2 regions of the Streptomyces sp. JNUCC 64 genome follow, and region 2 is predicted to be linked to the other one. Evidence: predicted binding sites of a transcription regulator. Region 2 holds the regulator's gene; the other holds the start of a gene.
The links. The regulator HrcA, encoded in region 2, represses chaperone genes, less so after heat shock. The targets are predictions, from matches to a motif close to TTNGCACTCNGNNNNNCNGAGTGCNAA.
Positions count from the first base shown of each region.

Region 1: the regulator HrcA is predicted to act here: its motif matches at 1,802-1,828, upstream of groES (co-chaperone GroES).

Region 1 covers NZ_CM137015.1:5,109,960-5,114,166, reverse strand. The annotation lists gene groL (chaperonin GroEL) at 1-1,221, opposite strand, end outside; gene groES (co-chaperone GroES) at 1,350-1,658, opposite strand; gene ACVWNX_RS21380 (polysaccharide deacetylase family protein) at 1,937-2,845, opposite strand; gene ACVWNX_RS21375 (class I SAM-dependent methyltransferase) at 3,266-4,207, shown strand, end outside.
Region 2 covers NZ_CM137015.1:5,800,398-5,804,604, forward strand. The annotation lists gene ACVWNX_RS24005 (DUF3097 domain-containing protein) at 1-220, opposite strand, end outside; gene ACVWNX_RS24010 (MBL fold metallo-hydrolase) at 275-1,036, opposite strand; gene hrcA (heat-inducible transcriptional repressor HrcA) at 1,427-2,443, shown strand; gene dnaJ (molecular chaperone DnaJ) at 2,444-3,577, shown strand; gene ACVWNX_RS24025 (nitronate monooxygenase) at 3,992-4,207, shown strand, end outside.

The DNA.
Region 1 (4,207 bases), 690 kb from region 2:
GACCGCGGCGCGGGTCGCGGAGATGGCGTCCTCCAGACGGTGCTTCTTCTCCTTGAGCTCGACCTCGGTCGCGGCGCCGACCTTGATCACGCAGACGCCGCCGGCGAGCTTGGCGAGGCGCTCCTGGAGCTTCTCGCGGTCCCAGTCGGAGTCGGTGTTCTCGATCTCGGCCTTGATCTGCGCGACGCGGCCGGCGACCTCGTCGGAGCTGCCGCCACCGTCGACGATGGTGGTGTCGTCCTTGGAGACGGTGACGCGGCGGGCGGTGCCGAGCACGTCCAGACCGACCTGGTCGAGCTTGAGGCCGACCTCCTCGGCGATGACCTGGGCGCCGGTGAGCGTGGCCATGTCGCCGAGCATCGCCTTGCGGCGGTCGCCGAAGCCGGGGGCCTTCACCGCGACGGCGTTGAAGGTGCCACGGATCTTGTTGACGACCAGCGTGGACAGGGCCTCGCCCTCGACGTCCTCGGCGATGATCAGCAGCGGCTTGGAGCCACCCGCCTGGATGACCTTCTCCAGCAGCGGCAGCAGGTCCTGGATGGAGGAGATCTTGCCCTGGTGGATGAGGATGTACGGGTCCTCCAGGACGGCCTCCATCCGCTCCTGGTCGGTCACGAAGTACGGGGAGAGGTAGCCCTTGTCGAAGGCCATGCCCTCGGTGAACTCCAGCTCCAGGCCGAACGCGTTCGACTCCTCGACGGTGATGACACCGTCCTTGCCGACCTTGTCCATGGCCTCCGCGATCAGCTCGCCGACCTGCGAGTCCTGGGCGGAGAGACCGGCGACGGCCGCGATGTCGGACTTCTCGTCGATCGGGCGCGCGGTGGCGAGCAGCTCGTCGGAGACGGCCTTGACGGCGGCGTCGATGCCCTTCTTCAGGGCGGCCGGGGAAGCACCGGCGGCGACGTTGCGCAGACCTTCCTTGACGAGGGCCTGGGCCAGCACGGTGGCGGTGGTGGTGCCGTCACCCGCGACGTCGTTGGTCTTGGTGGCCACCTCCTTGACCAGCTGCGCGCCGAGGTTCTCGTAGGGGTCCTCGACCTCGACCTCACGGGCGATGGTGACGCCGTCGTTGGTGATGGTCGGGGCGCCGAACTTCTTGTCGATGACGACGTTGCGGCCACGGGGGCCGATCGTCACCTTGACCGTGTCGGCAAGCTTGTTGACGCCGCGCTCAAGGGCGCGACGGGCGTCCTCGTCGAACTTCAGGATCTTCGCCATGGGAGCGGTTCAGCCCTCTCGGAGTACTGGAAGCGGTGAAACGAATCGCGCCCCCGGCGCCCGGCTCAGCGTCGCGGGCGGCCAGGGGCACGATTCACAAGCACAAGACGCGTCTTGGCTCGGGTGAACTACTTCTCGATGATCGCGAGCACGTCGCGGGCCGAGAGGACGAGGTACTCCTCGCCGTTGTACTTCACCTCGGTGCCGCCGTACTTGCTGTAGAGGACGATGTCGCCGACGGCGACGTCGGGCTCGACGCGCTTGCCGTCCTCGACACGGCCCGGGCCCACGGCCAGGACGACGCCCTCCTGGGGCTTCTCCTTGGCGGTGTCCGGAATGACCAGGCCGGAGGCCGTGGTCTGCTCGGCGTCGAGCGGCTGGACCACGATGCGGTCCTCAAGCGGCTTGATGGCAACCTTGGAGCTGGTGGTCGTCACGATCCGACCTCCCCCTTCGGAGATCTCATGGGGTCAATTTGATCTGGGGCGGCCAGGTCGATCCGTCGTCGCGGGTGCCGGACCTGCCTGTCGCTGCTGGCACTCGCCAGTGGAGAGTGCCAGGGTCGAGACTATGACCGCGATTAGCACTCGGTCAAGCGGAGTGCCAACGCGCCGCCCGTACGGGACCTCCGGCGGGCCTCTGTGACCATGCGCCTTCCCGTCCCGCCGCCCCGCCGCCCCGTCTCGTCACCCCGTCGCCCCGTCGCCCCGTCGCCTCAGAGGTAGTCCTCCAGTCTGGCCACGGCGTAGCCCTGGTCGGTGACCAGCTTCAGGAAGCGGCGCATGGTGTCGGGCATGGTGCCGCCCCAGTCCTCCCGGCCCCGGAAGTGGGTGAGGACGATGTCGCCGGGGCGGATCCTCCGGTCCCACTCGCGGTACTCCCAGCGGTCCGCGAAGACCTCCTCGTTCCACAGCGGCACATGGGCGATCCCGCACTCCTTGGCGGCGCGCAGGGTGGCCTCGTCGTAGTTGCCGTAGGGCGGCCGGAAAACGGTGGGCCGGGTGCCGTACCGCTTCTGGATGACGTCCTGCATGCCGCAGATCTGGCGCTTCTGCTGGGCGTAGGAGAGTCCCGGGAGGTACGGGTGGGTCAGGGAGTGGTTGTTGAGGGTGACCCCGGCGTCCCGCATCTTCCGGAAGTAGCCGTAGTCCTCCTTGACCAGGTAGTCGCTGAGGAACGCGGTGTAGGGCACCTGGAGTTCCTCCATCATCCTGATCAGCGCCGGGTCCTTCTCGGCGCCGTCGTCGATGGTGAGGAAGACGACCTTGTCCTTGGTCGGGACGGTGGTGAACACCGGCGGCAGGTCCTCGTGCCCCTGGACCTCGAACCCGGCGCGGGTGGTGATCGCCGGTTTGCGGGCGGGCGGGGGCGGGGCGACCAGCGGCGCCTTGGCGAGCCCCCAGCGCTTGGCGGTGGCGAGCCGGGCCGCCGCGAGGGTGCGCTCCCGGACGGCGGCCTCGGTGTCCTTCGCGTCCCGGGCACCGGCGGCCCGTTCGCCGGGGGCGCCGCCCGCCCGCCCGGAGGGGGAGGCGGAGGCGGACGGCTTCGCGGGGCCGGTGGGGTCGGTGCCGCAGCCCGTGACGGCGGTGGCGGTGATCCCCAGGGCGAGCGCGACGAGGAGCAGCCGGGACGGGGCGCGGCCGTGCGCGGGGCGACGGGGACGGCCACGCCCGGGGCGACCGGGGCGACCGGAGCGGTCGGGCTCGGGACGACCGGAACGGTCGGACTCAGGGCGACGGGGACGGGAGCGGTCGGGCCGGGGGGCGTCGTGGGACCGGGAGCCGGGGGGCCGGGAACCCTGGGGCTGGGGGTCGTGAGGCTGGGAACCCTGGGACCCGGGGCCGTGGGACTGGGAACCGTGGGACCCGGGGCCGTGAGGCTGGGGGCGGGCGACTCGTGCGGGTGCCCCCGGAACCTCGCGAGTGCTTTGTTCCTTTTGTCTTACTAGTCGCATGGAGCCGCATCCTGTCAGCGCCCCACGGCGCCCCCGGGCCGACACCGCCGCCGTCAGCGGACCGTCCACCGACTGGCCCACAATGGCCGGGTGAGCACCACCGACCCCCGCCCCGCGCCCGTGGCGCAGTTCGCCGCCCTCCTCACCGACGAGGGCCGCGCCCTGCTGGACGAGGTGCGCGGCACCGACCCCGCCGGGGAACTCGCCGTCGCCACCCGGCTGCGCCGTGACCACCCCGCCGAGCTGGTGAACGCCGCGCTCGGCCAGGCCCGGCTGCGGGAGCGGGCGGTGGCGAAGTTCGGGGCGGTGGACGCGGCCCGGATGTTCTTCACCCCGGACGGCGTCGAGCAGGCGACCCGGACCAGCGTGGCCGCGTACCGGGCGGAGCGGATGCGGGCCATGGGGGTGGCCTCGGTGGCCGACCTGTGCTGCGGGATCGGCGGGGACGCCATCGCACTGGCCCGCGCGGGCGTACGGGTGCTGGCCGTCGACCGTTCCCCGCTGACCGTCGCGGTGGCCCGCGCCAACGCGACGGCCCTGGGACTCGACGGGCTGATCGAGGTCCGCGAGGCGGACGTGACGGAGGTGTCGACCGATGGCCAGGACGCGGTGTTCGTGGACCCCGCGCGGCGCGGCGGCCGGGGCCGGATCTTCGACCCGGAGGCGTACTCGCCCCCGCTGAGCTGGGCGGTCGACGCGGTGCGCCGGGTGGGCCGGGGCGCGTTGAAGATCGCGCCCGGGGTGCCGCACGAGGCGGTGCCCGACGGGGTCGAGACCGAGTGGATCTCCGACCGGGGCGACCTCAAGGAGGCGGTGCTCTGGTTCGGGACGGGGGCGCCCGACTCCCGTCGCTCGACCCTGCTGCCCGGCGGGGCGACCCTGACGGCCGCGCTGGACGCACTGCCCCCGGACCCTCCGGTGCGGGCGGTCGGACGGTACCTGTACGAGCCCGACCCGGCGGTGATCCGGGCGCGGCTGGTGGCCTCGGTGGCCGAGGAGGTGTCCGGCGGACTGCTCGACGCGTCCATCGCG
Region 2 (4,207 bases):
CCGGCGCGCCGTCGATCAGGAACCCGGCCGGGGCCATCGGGAAGACCCGGAGCTTGCCGAACCGGTCCTCCAGGGTGACGGCGCCCGCCTCCACCCGGACCACCGCCCCGCAGAACCCGGTGGCCACCTCCTCCACCACGAGGTCCGGTTCCGCCGCGACCTCGGGCACCACGGCCCGCTTCTTCCAGGGCGGAGTCAGGTCCGCCGGGTACTGACGCATCCCGAGACCATAGAACGCCCGCCGCCCGCCCGCCCTCCGGAGCCCGCGCGCGGGTCAGCCCCCCGACGGCCCCTCGTACCGTCCGGCCCGGACCGCGTCCCGCTGGTCCCGGACGAACCCGGCGTCCACCACCGCCCCGTGCCCCGGCACGTACCGGCCCCGGGGGCCGCCGAGGGCCAGCACCCGGTCCAGGGCGTCCGGCCAGGCCGCCGGGTGCGCGTCGGGCCCGGCCTGCGGCGGTCCCGACTCCTCGACGAGGTCCCCGCAGAAGACCACGGGAGGCTCCCCGTCCACCACCACGACCAGGTCCTGTCCGGTGTGCCCGGGGCCCGCGTCCACCAGCGTCACCGACACACCGCCCCCCAGATCGAGTGGACGGGACCCGCTCACCTCGACCCCGGGCGGACGCAGCGCGGCGGCGGACGCGGCGGCCTCGGCCGGGTCCACCCCGTACCGCACCGCGTCGGACCGCAGCTCCTCGCGCCCGGTCGGGGTCCCGCCGGTCAGGGCCGCTCCGAGCCCCGCCGCCCCGTAGACCACGGCCCCGGGGAACGCGGCGGCGCCCAGGACGTGGTCGAAGTGGAGGTGCGTCAGCGCGAGGTGCGTCACATCCCGTCCGCCGAGCAGCCGTGCGGTCTCCTCCCGCAGCGCGGCGCCCTCCCGCAGCGTGGAGCCCGCGTCCACCAGCAGCGCCGCGCCGTCCCCCGCCACCAGCCCGACCGTGCAGTCCCAGCCGGGCAGCCTCCGCCGCCCGGTCCGGGGTCCGATCCGCTCCCAGCCCGCCGCCGCCCAGGGGATCTCCGGTGTCGTCCGCATACCGTGACGTTAGGTCATGCGCGCCCCGGTGGACGCGGGCCCCGTCCCCCGTCCGGGAGGCGTCCGGCGGCCGTCGGGAGCCGGCCGTGGTCTTCCGGCGGTCTTCCGGTGGTCTTCCCGCACATCGGGGACGGCCGCGGAGGCGTCCGGGACGCGTCCGTGCGGTGGCGGGAAGCGGGTGGGGAAGGCCGGGCGAGGGGTGCGGAAGGGGCGCCGGGGACGGTTCCGGCCGGGCCGGACCCGTCACGGCCTTGCTCCGCGCGTACCCACCGGCCGTACACTTGGCGGGGAACGCTGGCACTCGACGGTCATGAGTGCCAGGCACCGGTCCCGACGGCCGGGACGGGCCGTGGACGGGCCCGCGAGGGCGGACGGAGCAGGAGGTGGGCGGTGCTCAGTGAACGCAGGCTGGAAGTGCTGCGTGCCATCGTCCAGGACTACGTCGGCACCGAGGAGCCGGTCGGTTCCAAGGCGCTGACCGAACGGCACAGCCTCGGGGTCTCCCCGGCGACCGTCCGCAACGACATGGCGGCGCTGGAGGAGGAGGGGTTCATCGCCCAGCCGCACACCAGCGCCGGGCGCATCCCCACCGACAAGGGGTACCGCCTGTTCGTGGACAAGCTCGCCGGGGTCAAGCCGATGACGGCCCCCGAACGGCGCGCCATCCAGAACTTCCTGGACGGCGCGGTGGACCTCGACGACGTCGTGGCCCGCACGGTCCGGCTGCTCGCGCAGCTGACCCGGCAGGTCGCCGTCGTGCAGTACCCGTCCCTGACCCGCTCCACCGTGCGGCACGTGGAACTGCTGTCGCTGGCACCGGCCCGGGTGATGCTCGTCCTGATCACCGACACCGGCCGGGTCGAACAGCGCATGGTGGACTGCCCGGCCCCGTTCGGCGAGAGTTCGCTGGCGGATCTGCGGGCGCGGCTCAACAGCCGGGTCGCGGGGCGTCGGTTCGCCGACGTGCCGCGTCTGGTGCAGGACCTGCCCGAGGTGTTCGACACCGAGGACCGGGGCAGTGTCTCCACCGTCCTCTCCACCCTGCTGGAGACGTTGGTCGAGGAGACCGAGGAGCGGTTGATGATCGGCGGCACCGCCAACCTCACCCGCTTCGGACATGACTTCCCCCTCACCATCCGGCCCGTCCTGGAGGCGCTGGAGGAGCAGGTCGTGCTCCTCAAGCTCCTCGGGGAGGCCGAGTACTCGGGCATGACCGTGCGGATCGGTCACGAGAACGCCCACGAGGGGCTCAACTCCACGTCCGTGGTGTCGGTGGGCTACGGTTCGGGCGGCGAGGCAGTCGCCAAACTCGGCGTGGTCGGCCCGACCCGCATGGACTATCCGGGAACGATGGGAGCAGTACGCGCAGTGGCACGTTACGTCGGACAGATCCTGGCGGAGTCGTAAGTGGCCACGGACTACTACGCCGTACTCGGCGTACGCCGCGACGCCTCCCAGGACGAGATCAAGAAGGCGTTCCGCAGGCTCGCGCGCGAGCTGCACCCGGACGTCAACCCCGATCCGAAGACCCAGGAGCGGTTCAAGGAGATCAACGCCGCTTACGAGGTGCTGTCGGACCCGCAGAAGAAGCAGGTCTACGACCTGGGCGGAGATCCGCTCTCGCAGTCCGGCGCCGGCGCGGCCGGCTTCGGCGCGGGCGGCTTCGGCAACTTCTCGGACATCATGGACGCCTTCTTCGGAACGGCGTCGCAGCGCGGCCCCCGCTCCCGCACCCGGCGCGGCCAGGACGCGATGATCCGGCTGGAGGTGGAGCTGGACGAGGCGGCCTTCGGCACCACCAAGGACATCCAGGTCGACACCGCCGTCGTCTGCAACACCTGCAACGGCGAGGGCGCCGCGCCCGGCACCAGCGCGCAGACCTGTGACATGTGCCGTGGTCGCGGCGAGGTGTCGCAGATGACCCGGTCGTTCCTCGGCCAGGTCATGACCTCGCGTCCCTGCCCCCAGTGCCAGGGCTTCGGCACGGTCGTGCCCACCCCGTGCCCCGAGTGCGCGGGCGACGGCCGGGTCCGCTCCCGCCGCACCCTGACGGTGAAGATCCCCGCCGGTGTCGACAACGGCACCCGCATCCAGCTCTCCGGGGAGGGCGAGGTCGGCCCCGGCGGCGGCCCCGCCGGTGACCTCTACGTCGAGATCCACGAGCTGCCGCACGCCGTCTTCCAGCGGCGCGGCGACGATCTGCACTGCACGGTCACCATCCCGATGACGGCTGCCTCGCTCGGCACCAAGGTGCCGTTGGAGACCCTGGACGGGCTGGAGGAGGTCGACATCCGGCCCGGCACCCAGTCCGGTCAGTCGATCCCGCTGCACGGCCGGGGCGTGACCCATCTGCGCGGCGGCGGCCGGGGCGACCTCATCGTCCACGTCGAGGTGCAGACCCCGTCCAAGCTCGACCCCGAGCAGGAACGACTGCTGCGGGAGTTGGCGAAGCTGCGCGGCGAGGAGCGGCCCACCGGGCAGTTCCAGCCCGGGCAGCAGGGCCTGTTCTCCCGGCTGAAGGACGCGTTCAACGGTCGCTGACGCCTCCCCCCGTCGCCGTCCGGCGGCGGGGCCGGTGTACCGCGCCCGTCCGATGTCCGTGTGACGACTCCGTTCCGCCCCGCCCCGGTCCACCGGAAGCGGGGCGGGACTCCGGCGCGGCTCCTCTGCCCGGCCCGTCCCGTCCCCTCCGGGGTCCCCTCGCGTCCCTCCCGGGTCCCCCTTCCGGGTGCTGTCGCGTCCCGCGCCGCCGGACACCGCGTCCGCACCCCGGGTTCCGGCGGATTCCCGGCCTGGCCGACAATCGCCGTCGGACTGCTCGTACGCTCCTCAAGTACCGCTCTGACCTGCGGGAAAGGTCGGTCAAGAGCGATCAGAATCCGATCTAGAACGGCCGAATATGCCAGATGTACGGCTGGATTCGGACTTGTGCGACGGACGTGACAACATGCCGTCATGTCCTCCGCACTGACCGATCTCTTTCCGCGCCCGATCGTGCAGGCACCGATGGCCGGCGGGGTGTCCCGGCCACAACTCGCCGCCGCCGTCTCCGAGGCGGGCGGACTCGGCTTCCTGGCCGCCGGGTACAAGACGGCCGAGGGCATGTACCAGGAGATCAAGCAGCTGCGGAGCCTGACCTCCCGCCCGTTCGGGGTCAACGTCTTCATGCCC